DNA from 3 places in the Peribacillus sp. P4_C12 genome. Region 1 is predicted to be linked to each of the others. Evidence: riboswitches for the same ligand, from Rfam matches in the RefSeq annotation. Region 1 holds a riboswitch; each other region holds the start of a gene.
What was found. Region 1 has a riboswitch for preQ1 ahead of AC1DUW_RS09130 (QueT transporter family protein). Riboswitches for the same ligand answer to the same signal wherever they lie in the genome.
Positions count from the first base shown of each region.

Region 2: another riboswitch for preQ1. It lies ahead of AC1DUW_RS09970 (VUT family protein); the one in region 1 lies ahead of AC1DUW_RS09130 (QueT transporter family protein).
Region 3: another riboswitch for preQ1. It lies ahead of queC (7-cyano-7-deazaguanine synthase QueC); the one in region 1 lies ahead of AC1DUW_RS09130 (QueT transporter family protein).

Region 1 covers NZ_JBFUIB010000038.1:2,332-8,461, forward strand. The annotation lists gene AC1DUW_RS09115 (cadherin-like beta sandwich domain-containing protein) at 1-590, shown strand, start outside; gene AC1DUW_RS09120 (PAS domain-containing sensor histidine kinase) at 680-2,305, opposite strand; gene AC1DUW_RS09125 (TVP38/TMEM64 family protein) at 2,421-3,077, opposite strand; gene AC1DUW_RS09130 (QueT transporter family protein) at 3,199-3,684, opposite strand; PreQ1 riboswitch class I at 3,691-3,735, opposite strand; gene AC1DUW_RS09135 (YbaK/EbsC family protein) at 3,904-4,425, shown strand; gene AC1DUW_RS09140 (hypothetical protein) at 4,689-5,501, shown strand; gene AC1DUW_RS09145 (DUF3892 domain-containing protein) at 5,722-6,018, opposite strand.
Region 2 covers NZ_JBFUIB010000045.1:17,896-21,000, forward strand. The annotation lists gene queE (7-carboxy-7-deazaguanine synthase QueE) at 1-494, shown strand, start outside; gene AC1DUW_RS09960 (DUF4260 domain-containing protein) at 578-925, opposite strand; gene AC1DUW_RS09965 (TetR/AcrR family transcriptional regulator) at 977-1,546, opposite strand; PreQ1 riboswitch class I at 1,807-1,849, shown strand; gene AC1DUW_RS09970 (VUT family protein) at 1,901-2,443, shown strand; gene AC1DUW_RS09975 (hypothetical protein) at 2,465-2,620, shown strand; gene AC1DUW_RS09980 (hypothetical protein) at 2,853-2,984, opposite strand.
Region 3 covers NZ_JBFUIB010000045.1:14,754-17,858, forward strand. The annotation lists gene AC1DUW_RS09940 (methyl-accepting chemotaxis protein) at 1-1,485, opposite strand, end outside; PreQ1 riboswitch class I at 1,682-1,724, shown strand; gene queC (7-cyano-7-deazaguanine synthase QueC) at 1,783-2,445, shown strand; gene queD (6-carboxytetrahydropterin synthase QueD) at 2,445-2,915, shown strand; gene queE (7-carboxy-7-deazaguanine synthase QueE) at 2,908-3,105, shown strand, end outside.

The DNA.
Region 1 (6,130 bases):
GCCAAGCACCTAAAGCACAGCAGATTGCAAGCATTTCTACACAAAAAACCTTATCGGATTCTGTTAAAAAGGTAATGTCAGCTGGGTCCGTAGGTGAGGAAGGCAATAACGCACCAGTGTTGAACACTTTGACAGTATCAAAAGGAACGTGGAACAAATCTTTTGATTCTGATGAGCATACATATCATATCGAAGTCGATAAGGATATTACCTTAGTCCAAATTGAAGCTATAGCTAGCGCAAGTGGAGCTACGATAAAATATGACGGTGAAAGCAGTAAAACCGTAACGATTAAGAATAAAGCTAAGACGGCAATTTCAGTAACAGTCTCAAAAGATGGAGCACGACGTACCTACGTCCTTGTTTTCGATAAAGATATCGATGTAGACATGGATGAGGAAGAAACTGTAGATGATGCCAAAACTGAAAAAGAGGCAGTAGTTGGAGCAACACAAATGAGTACATCTAGTAAATCGGAAAACCTTAAATCCAATAACAAAGGTAGCCAGATGATGACGATGGATAATCAATCAACAGAATCCATTTCATTTTTGGGGAAAATAAAGAAATTCGTTCTCTCTCTTTTTTAATATTACCAAGGGACTGTTTCAAAAAATTTGAAGGGGTCTTTTTTTAGAATACAAAAAAAGGACAAGATTTAATAGGCTTGTCCTGAAATTTATATTGGTAAAACAATTTTGACTTCGGTTCCATGATTTAGCTCGCTGTTAAAACGAACCTTTCCTCTGTGCGCCTCAATAATTCGGCAGCTAACGGTCAATCCTAGACCCGTTCCTCTTTCTTTAGATGAATAAAAAGGTTCTCCTAGATGTTTCAAACGATTTTTTTCGATTCCACTTCCATTATCCCTGATGGTTATGGAAAGGGTATTGTCGATTTGCTCGAAATCAATCCAAATGTGATCGGCGGAGGCCTCCATAGAGTTCTTAATCATGTTTATAAACACTTGTTTGAGCTGATTTGCCTCACATGAAAGAAGCGGGATTTCATTTTTTACATCTATCGATATTTTTGTAGAATATGAGTCTGCCTCTGGTTTAAGCAAGGTTTTGACTTCATCCATCAGTTCAATAATTTGGTGTTTACTGAATGGGAGTTCCTGAGGTTTTGCAAGAACAAGTAATTCGCTTACAATCAGATTGATTCGGTCTAATTCACTGAGCATAATAGTGTAGTATTGTTCAAAGGGGTGGTCGCTCTTTTTAAGTAACTGGACGAATCCTTTTAAAGAAGTTAATGGGTTACGTACTTCGTGTGCTACACTGGCAGCAAGTTCACCGACTATTGACAACTTTTCGGTTCTTCTTAAGCGTGCTTCCGTTTCTCGGATTTGAGTTACATCTTTAGCATAGGTAATAATTCCGACTAATTCATTTCCAATAAGCATCGGGACAAATGTACATGAAAGTAAAAGAGACTTCCCGTATTTCGTGAGAAACTCTATATCTTTTCCTTTTTTTATCCCCTTTTGGTTTTCCACGACGTATTGACAGGATGTACGAATCAGTTCTTCATCTTCTGCGGAAAAGTTTAACTCAATAAAAGAGGCACCTTGGATTTCTTCTTGATGAAAGCCTGTAACTGTTTCAAACCTTGGATTGACGGTGGTAATTATTCCGGTTAAATCAAGCATCAGCATCGGATAAGGGTTGTGTTCGAACAATGATTTATAGCGCTGTTCACTCTCAAATAATTGATTTTCTGCGACAACTCTTTCAGAAATATCCCTGCCAATGACCACTAATCCTTTTCGGGAACCATCTTCAAAGAACAAAGGAACTTTGATGGTATCAAAGGTCTTATGATTGCCGTTGGGTAGCGGGATGATTTCCTCACACCGCGTAATCTCCTTTTTTATCCACGTTTCTTCATCTGAAATTTCACAGTAGATTAACGACTCTTTATAAAATTCGGAGTATTCTGCGAGCTCACTGTCTTTTTTTCCCTTATAGTCTACATGTTCCAATTGAAATAATTGCAGACCAAAGGTGTTGGATTCAAGCCATCGGCCATCTCCATCCTTGAAGTTAACGAAGTCTACCATTGAATTAATGAGCGTGCGACGACGCTGTTCCTCCTCTTTTAATTGCTTGAATTTTTCTCTTTTAGCCAAATAAAGAAATAAAATCAAGCCTATTGATAAAAGAAAAACAATTCCTTCTGCTCTTTGGAGTTGAATAAAGACCTCTTTGTTTTCAATATTAGTAGTTAAAAAGTAGTCGAACACGACTAGTGTAAGAATCCCAAATAGGATATATAGTACTAAAATGGAGCGTTTGGACATGGAGATTCTCCCTGATTTACGACATTTCAAAGGCTAAAAATACATACACATTTTAACAAACTATCAAAGAAAAATATATGCAGAATCATAAATAAAAAAACAGGAGCCCTAACAGTCACCTGTTTTTCCTGAAGAAGGTTACTTTCTTTTTCTTCTTAAAGCGTTTATAGATAAGGAAAAATAGTAAGAAGAGGAAGGCGAGTACAGCTAGTGTATATTCGTTCATTTCCACAGATAGGAGACCATAAGGGATTAAGGATAGAAAGAAAAAGTATATAAGATTTCCGAGTGCGGTCGCTAATAAAAAATCCTTGAAGGTTACAGAGCTGACTCCAGCTGCCAAGTTAATTAAACTTGTTGGTATGAGTGGGAATATCCTTCCGGTAAACACGTACATAAAGCCATGCTCTACAACGGATTCTTTCCATTTTGGGCCCATTTTCTTTAAGAGAGGTGCCTGAAACCAGTTCCTGGCTGCATAAAAAATGAATCCTGATGCAACGACACTTGTAACCCAACTCCATAGGTACCCATATATGAATCCAAATATCGCGACATTGATGGTTAGGAGTAAAATTAAGGGTATAATGGTAAAAGAATTTTGGACAATCATCAACACAAATGTCACAACAAAAGTAAGCAAAAGGTTTTCTGTCAATATGGTTATAACTGAATCCAAATCACTTTTCCAAACCATGGTGAACAATTCTGCATTGGAAACGATAAATATTACTATTACCAATAGACCGATTAAGGTCAGTATTTTTTTCAAAAGGTCACCACCATTCATACTAATAGTTTATCATCTTCAGGTTCAATGGTGAAAAAAAGAGCTTCCGCATGAAGCAGACAGCTCTTTTCCATTATAGTGGGTTAACGACGCGAAGATTCCTTTATAGCCACTTTTCAAACTGAATTCTTTTATTCATTCCATAAATAATTGGCGCACCAACTAAAAGGACGATGAACTCACCGACAGCCGTGGTCATCCAGCTTAACAAGAATGGTAAATCCAGGGCAAGGTTCAGTTCGATTGCAATTAAAAACATTGTGAACGTGAAAAAGATAATCGTAACGATCATCCGTCCTTTAATGCTCTTTATGAAGCGTGAGGCAAAAATGACAAGCAATAAGGCAAGCAGAGATTGCCCTACCCCGAATATCAAATCATATGGCACCATCGGCGAAAAGAGCAGATTCGATATGAAAACGCCGCCCACTATGCCGTAGATATATTTTTTGTTAAATACAATCAGATGATTCAATATTTCCGGAACCCGAAATTGGTATATTCCAAATGATATTGGTTGAAACACAAATGAGACCACCACATATAAGGCGGCCAATAACCCGCTTATCACGAGTGTACGAACATTCATTTTACTCTCTCCCTAGTTTTTTATCGTGGGATGGTTACGAACCACGTTTAGGCTTTTGCCCGAAGACTAATAGTATCCCATGTAGGCTTGTTTCGTCAATTTGTAAAGAATGGTTTCAAAATAATAAGTTTTCAAGCTGTGGATGTCTCAAATGATTTTGATTTATTGCAATAAAGGATGATATTATTTTTACATGTACTTCAAAGGAGTGGTTATAATATGTCGATCGAGAGTGTCAAGAGCCATTTTAAAAAATGGGACCGGGAAGGCGATGTAATGGAGTTCGAAACATCAAGTGCTACGGTGAATGAGGCTGCAGAAACCATCGGCGTTATTCCAGCGCGGATTGCTAAGACTCTTTCCTTTAAGGGGGAAGGTGAGCATGCGATTTTGGTTGTTGCCGCAGGGGACGCAAAAGTGGATAATAAGAAATTTCGTCAGATGTTCGGGTTCAAGGCACGAATGTTGTCAGCTGAGGATGTGCTTGAACAGACTGGTCATGCCATTGGAGGAGTCTGCCCGTTTGGGTTGGCAAATGACCTAGATGTTTTCCTTGATGTGTCGATGAAGCGCTTTGAGTCTTTATTCCCAGCATGCGGAAGTGCGAACTCTGCAATAGAACTTAAACTCGCTGAATTATTTGAATATTCAGGAGCGAAGGATTGGGTTGATGTTTGTAAGGCATGGGAAGAAGAGCAGAATGAGGAAGCAGCAGTAGGTAAGACAGTTGATGGATTTTGATTTATCGTACCAAAAAGAACCACATAGAATGGAAATGAGTCCACTTTGGTGGACTTTATTTGTTGATAACGAGAGACATTACCTTTTCCCTTTTTATTACTGGGTTTTTAGTTATAAGCTTTTAACTTGTTCCTAATAGGTTTGCTCCCATTTTTTTCTGAAAAGTTGACCGCAGATGTAAATTAACGGTCTAATTAGGGGAGGTTTGTTCAACATGGCGCATAGGCAAATCGTTCAGAAAGTTCGTAAGTGGAGGGTTAAAGATGTTCAATGGAAGCTATAAAAAAAACAATAGCAGTTATCTTAGTCTTAAAACTCTTTATGAAGAAAATATCACGGTTAAGAGCATTGCCCAGGAGCTTGAGTATTGCCATAAAAACGATTTAGCACTGGAGATACAAAAAGAATTGGAAAAAAAGAATTTCGATATATTGGCGGTAGAGGATCAAGGGGAAATTATCGGATATATCGAAAGGCAAGAACTTGGTGAAGGCAAGATTGCGGAGTATTTGAAATGTTTTACACTAAGAGAATTGGTTTCGGATTCAACCCCTTTGATTCAACTTCTCCATATTTTTAAGAATAAAACGAGGGTGTTCGTGTTAGAAAATAATTCAATTAAAAAGTTGATTACCCACGCTGATCTGCAAAAGCCTCCAATCAGAATGCTGATTTTTGGCTATATTACCCTTTTGGAAATGAGGATGAGTGATATCATCATGGATAAATTCGGGGATGACAGTTGGTATCCAATGATCAGCGGAGATCGTTTAGAAAAGGCTACCGAATTATATAGGAGGAGAATCGATAAAAATGAGGATATCAATTTAATAGAGTGTCTGCAAATCAGTGATAAATTCGATATCATTCATAAAGATCAGGAATTGAGGTTCTTCTTCCAAATTCCTTCTAAAAGTAAAGGAAAGAAAGATGCGAATGCCATCCGGAAATTACGGGATAAGATTTCTCATGCTAATGAACTTGGGTTGGACATGTCTTGGATAGAAATCATCGAAGTGGTGGAATCCTGTGGCCAACTGCTCGAAATCTCTGAATCCTATCGGTATGAAAAATAAAATGATGGTGAGAGACATCTTAGGTAGACCATACTTCAAATAACTCTGCAATTTTAAAGCAGAGCTGTACCACATTTTCAAGGCGAAGAGACCATGTAGTAGGATGGGCTTGTAAGTTTAACTGGAATTTAGGAGAACCAGCTACTATGCTGGTTCCTTTTTGTTTAACCCCCCCTGACAGAAAAAAACTGCCTATACGTGAGGCAGCTTCTTCAAATAGTTAGAACTCCGGTAGCTCATCCAGGTTATTTTCCTTTACCCCATCGGGCTCACTCCGCAATATGTCACGGCCATATTTATGGAAGACATCAACATTGGCGAGGTTGCCTGCCTTAGCTTCCGAAAGAGCGGTGGGATAGTCAAGCTCCCGCCCAGAGTTTGTTTTGATGGCAATAATATTGTCATCTTCATTTTTTCGTACTGCGATAATTTCTTCTTTTCCAGTTGTATCATGTTGGTTTACTTGTGGGGTTCCCTGCTGTTTGTAGGATTCATATGCTTTTTCAAATTGGTCCATGCTTGGACACCTCCTATTTATAGGGTGAGCTATTTGGTCAGCAATATACAAACCAGGTTTCGTCCAGATTGAGCCGTATTTTTGTCAAAATGGGCCGACTTTTCGGCATTCT
Region 2 (3,105 bases), on a different contig from region 1:
TATCAGGTGGAAATCCAGCACTGCTGAAAAATCTAGATGGCTTGATAGCAATTTTAAAAGATAATGGAATGAAAATCGGCGTGGAAACACAGGGAAGCCGTTGGCAGGATTGGTTTCTCGATATTGATGAACTGACTATTTCACCTAAGCCGCCGAGTTCTAGGATGAACACGGACTTTGAGGTGCTTGATCGAATAATATCTAATCTTGCCAATCGAAATCCCGATAATCATGTCTCGTTGAAGGTTGTAGTCTTTGATGATGAAGATTATCAGTATGCCAAAAACGTACATTTCCGGTACCCGGATATTCCTTTTTATTTGCAGGTTGGCAATGATGACAGCAGGACGGCTAATGATCAACAGCTGATTAGCGGACTTTTGAAAAAATATGAAGAGCTAATTGATAAAGTAATAGCTGATGATGAACTTAGAAATGTGAAAGTGCTGCCGCAGCTGCATACCTATATATGGGGAAATAAGCGGGGAGTGTAAAGTAAGAGAGGAAGAAGCAGTGTGATGCTCAAGATTCAATCACACTGCTTTTTTTATGCGGACAATAAGCTAAATACCACTGATTATACCTCTTGAATGTGTGTAGCCTTGAAAGCCGTTGTGTATTTAAGGCCATATCCTAAAAAACGATCCATTCCAATATGAGCCGTCCAAATTAAACCTACCATTAAAATTGTATCCTGGCTTAGAGAAACAGCTAGCAAAATGACGAGTATTGATATTGTATAAGTATGAAACAAGTTATAAACCTTGGCACCAATTTGATTATTGATTAGATAGGCTAACATAGAAATGTCAGGTGTTAATAGTAATAAAAGGAAAATCCACCAGCTAAATTCATTTATTGAATAGATATAAATTATCGCTATAAGAACCATAAGCCCTTCAGAATGTATTAATTTTTTCACCATATTTAAGCCTCCTATTCTTTATTAACCATTGGTCAATGAATGTGAAAAAAATTATTCAATACCCTTCATAATATTTTTAACGTGAAAATTAGCTAAGCTTTTTACATCTTGATATGAAAGTTGTGTATTAATATAAAAAGTTATAAAGCCGTGGAGCGAAAGGAAAATAGACCATATTGATGCGGGGTTTAGTTTATTTTCTGTAAGGTCAGTCAGAGAACTGATTAGTTTTTCATATGTTTTATTAGAATCAAGTTGAAGTAAATGTTGAATTTCTTTTTCTTTAGATAAAAACATGATTGCATAATGATTTTGCTGGGTTAACCCAAACTCTATAAAGCATAGTAATATCTTCTCTATTTTTTGAGAAGCATTATTTTCAGTTAGGATGATATCATCTATTTTATTATTCAATAGAGAAAAATCCGTTTTTACCAAACTATAAAATATTTCGGCCTTATTTTTAAAATGATAATAAATGGCGCCATGACTACAATCTAATGTTTTAGCTAATTGCCGCATTGAAACTTTTGAATACCCAACGGATGCAAAAAGTTTCCGGGCTTCATTCAATACCATTTCCTTAGATAATTCTTTTCCTTCTGATTTCCTTGGGGACATAGTATCACCTCCATAGTTATTGACCAGTGGTTAATAAAATCATATAGCAGTGTTTTGTAATTGTCAAATATTAGAATAAAATGATTTAACAGGATCTACTCCAATTCACATATGTAGTAACAAAATTCGAAACATCAGCCATAAGTCTAATTATTAATAAAGTATTTACTGAATTCTTTTAGAAATAGGTAATGTGGAAACTTCTTGATTTCCATTCGTTTTCAAGCTACGATAAATTAGGAAAAAGATAATCCGCTCATGCGGAAGAGGTTCTAGCTACCCTCTCAAAAAAACTAAGAAGAACAGTGCTCTTTCTTAGGGTGCTGTTTTTTCTGTATAAGGAGAATGTAAGAAATGTTAAGAATTATATTGTATTTAGTGTCCATTGTCACCGCGAATGTGGTTACAGCAGCTTTTGCACCATTACAGCTTGGTGTGTTTATTATTCCGATGGGGACATTACTAATCGGGGGAACCTTTATCTTTCGGGATCTAGTTCAGAATAAATTTGGCAGAGTGAAGACGTATGTGTGCATTGTCACGGCACTAATTTTATCAGCGTGCGTATCATTTTTATTAGGAGATACCCTATTAATTGTGTTTGCTTCCGCACTATCGTTCGTGGTGGCAGAAACAGCTGATACTGAAATATATACCCGGTTAAAACTTCCGATGAGTTGGAGAGTATTTTACAGCGGGATTGTCGGAGGATTTTTCGATTCGGTGATATTTGTTGTGATTGGACTTAGCCCACTGGGTGCCAACGTTCTGCCATGGGAAGCCGTACCCGCTGCGATTTTTGGCCAAATCATTGTTAAAACAGTCATTCAGTCAATCGGTGCCGCGCTGTTGGGCCGAATCAATGTAAGACTGGAGAAGCGCGTTATCTCCGGTTAAATAGTAGGAGGGAAGCACTCAATGGATGGACCAAAAAAGGAAGAAGATAGATGCTATTGCCTGGAAGCTTTTCGTGAAAAATATGGTCCGGATGTCCAAGGAGACTGTATGAAGCTCTCCTGCGCCAATTATCGGAAGCATAAGGGAATAGACAATCATGAGAAACGTAAACATTAATATAAATAGGAAACGATCTGTATAAGTCGAGAAGAAAGAACCAAATTTGGTTCTTTTTTTTGTGTGAATTATAGGTTCGCGAGTAAATCGTGAAAATTCACGAGTAAACCAGCCAAACTCACGAGTAAATCGTGAAAATTCACGAGTAAATCAGCCAAACTTACGAGTAAATCGTGATAATTCACGAGTAAACCAGAAACTTACGAGTAAATCGTGAAAATTCACGAGTAAATCAGCCAAACTTACGAGTAAATCGTGAAAACTCACGAGTAAACCAGCCAAACTCACGAGTAAATCGTGAAAACTCACGAGTAAACCAGAAACTCACGAGTAAATCGTGAAAATTCACGAGTAAATCAGCCAAACTCACGAGTAAATCGTGAAAATTCACGAGTAAACCAGAAACTCACGAGTAAATCGTGAAAACTCACGAGTAAATCAGCCAAACTTACGAGTAAATCGTGAAAATTCACGAGTAAGCCAGA
Region 3 (3,105 bases), on a different contig from region 1:
AGTGATATAGTTTAAGTCATTTGTAATATGTTGTACTTTTGTACCCATGTTCCCGACCGAATTATTAATTGTTTCAAAGGTTTGGCCGGTGAGGGTAATCTGTCTCGTGCCTTCATCTACCTGTGTGTATCCATCTTCTAAAGAGTGGACGACGGTTTTTGAACCAGTTTGGATAGCTGTGACAATATTTGTGATATCTCCAACTGAATGTGTGACCTCTTCTGCGAGTTTTCGTACTTCTTCTGCAACGACGGCAAAGCCCTTTCCATGTTCGCCGGCTCGTGCAGCTTCTATAGCCGCATTTAAGGCCAATAAATTGGTTTGATTGGAAATATCCTTGATGACCTGTACAAGCTGTGAGATTTCCTTTGATTGTGAGTCAAGTCCTTTCACTTGTTCGACAGCATTTTTGACAATCTCATCAATCATTTTCATTTGTTGGACCGAGTTGCGCATTAATATGATTCCTTCCTTGGTCAAGGATAGAATCTCGGTGGAGCTTTGGGAAACTTCTTCCCCGCAAGAATAGGCCTGCTGGATCTTTCTGGTGAACTCTTCCATCATATGGACCATATCAGCTGCTCGGTTGGCTTGAGACTCTGAACCTTCCGATAGCTCGAACATGGTTGTCGCAATCTGTCTGCTGCCTTGTTGGACCTCATTTGCTGATTGAGTTAAGTCTTCGCTTTGGTTCGAAACGGATTCAGATACAACTAGCATTTTTTCGATAGTATCACTAAGGTTTTTCTGCATCTGGTTGGAGGACAGCGTTAATTCTCCAATTTCATCATTTGACTTTTGCTCTAAAGGTTCATGGTTCAGCTCACCATTCGCCACTACTTTCATTCTGTCCTTAATTTTAAGGAGAGGTTTTGTAATAATATTGGCTGTTACAAGCGCAAGCAGAAGGCCTATGATGACCGCGGCAATGGATATAATGATACTAGTCGTTTTAACTGATTCTCCACTTGCGATGACGATTTCTCCGGAAGCGACAATCGATTTCTCGCGTTCGGAAGCTAGCTCCCTAAACCCATCCATCAATTCATTGCTTATTGGTGCAACTTCATCCTTTAGTATTTCTTTAGCGCGTTCTACATTTCCTTGATCATATTGTGTAAATACGCGGTCAATAATAATCGTTCTCCAATCCACGCTTTTCTGAATCAATTCCTTCATTTTGTCAGAATCACTTAAGGCTAAAAGATCCTCCTGAATGACTTTGCTTTCTTCGGTATATTTTAAGAACCTCTCTTTATTACTTTCGTCGCCAAATAGAATATAGCCTCTTGCGAATGCGCTTCTTTGTGCAAGATTATTGAGTAGTTGTTCTTCATCAATAAGAACCGGCAATTCATGTTTAATAATATCTTTGGAATGCACAAGTGACTTATTGCTACTATAGATATTAAATGCTCCTAAGATGATACACAAAGATATAATGAGTGAAAATGCCACCAATATCTTTCCTTTAATACTTTTCACGTTAATGGACCCCTTTTGCTATATTTTTGTTTACCCTTTTTTATCGGAAAAATAATAGGATATTTAAGGAGGTAAAGGAAGATATGTTGTATAACAAACTTTACCATTTCGTCTAATAATCAGTTTGATATAAACTTCTTGATTTCTTTTCATATTCAAGTTACTATTAATTTGGAAAAATATAATATTCCGCTAGGCGGAAGAGGTTCTAGCTACCCTCTCAAAAAAACTAAGGAGAAACAGTACTCTATTCTTAGGGTGCTGTTTTTTTCCGTAAAAAGGAGTTTTATAGAAATGATGAAGAAGGAAAAGGCAGTGGTTGTGTTTAGCGGGGGACAGGATAGTACGACGTGTTTGTTCTGGGCAATGGAGCGATTTGAGGAAGTAGAAGCGGTTACGTTTGATTATAATCAGCGGCACAGCATGGAAATCGAATGCGCGCAAAAGATTGCTAAGGAACTGGGCATTACCCATCATATTCTGGATATGTCGCTGTTGAACCAACTAGCGCCGAATGCGTTAACGCGAAGTGATATCGCAGTAGAGGACGGAGAAGACGGGGAACTGCCGTCAACGTTTGTACCAGGGCGGAATTTGCTGTTCCTTTCGTTTGCCGGTGTATTGGCAAGCCAAATTGGGGCTAAGCATATTGTCACTGGTGTCTGCGAGACGGATTTCAGCGGATATCCAGACTGTCGCGATGTATTCATTAAATCGTTGAACGTGACCTTGAATTTGTCGATGGACCAGTCATTTGTGATTGATACGCCGCTTATGTGGCTGAATAAAGAGGAAACATGGGAGCTTGCGGATCAGCTTGGCGCGTTTGATTTCGTCCGTGAGAAGACTCTGACTTGTTATAACGGGATTATATCCGACGGCTGTGGTGAGTGTCCGGCATGTAAGCTTCGGAAAAAAGGGCTGGATGACTATGTAAGCAGACGGCAGGTGCTTAAATAATGTACGGTTTTACTATCGTGGATAAGCTTCAAAAAATAGATAAAGATATTCAGCGGAATCAATTAAACTACTCAAGTAAGCGGGTCATGGTCAGCAAGGAATTCACCTTTGATGCCGCGCACCATCTTCATGACTATGAAGGCAAATGCAAGAACTTACATGGCCACACGTATAGGGTCATTTTCGGATTGAGCGGATATACGGATTCACGCGGTTTGATGATAGATTTTGGTGACATCAAAGAAATTTGGAAAAATGAGATTGAAATACACCTTGATCATCGTTATTTGAATGAAACACTGCCGCTCATGAATACAACAGCTGAAAATATGGTTGTCTGGATTTATGAAAAAATGGCCGAAGCCCTTTTAACCAAGAATTATGAGGGTGCTAGAGTCGAATTTGTTCGTCTATATGAAACGCCGACGAGTTATGCTGAAGCTAGACGGGAGTGGATGGAAAGTGAGTAAGCTGCCTGTTATGGAAATCTTCGGTCCGACAATCCAAGGGGAGGGCATGGTCATCGGACAAAAGACCATGTTTGTTCGGACGGCAGGATGCGATTATTCTTGTGCCTGGTGTGATTCCGCGTTTACTTGGGACGGCACTGGTAAGGAAGATACAGATCAAATGACTGCCGAAGAAATATGGAATGAGCTG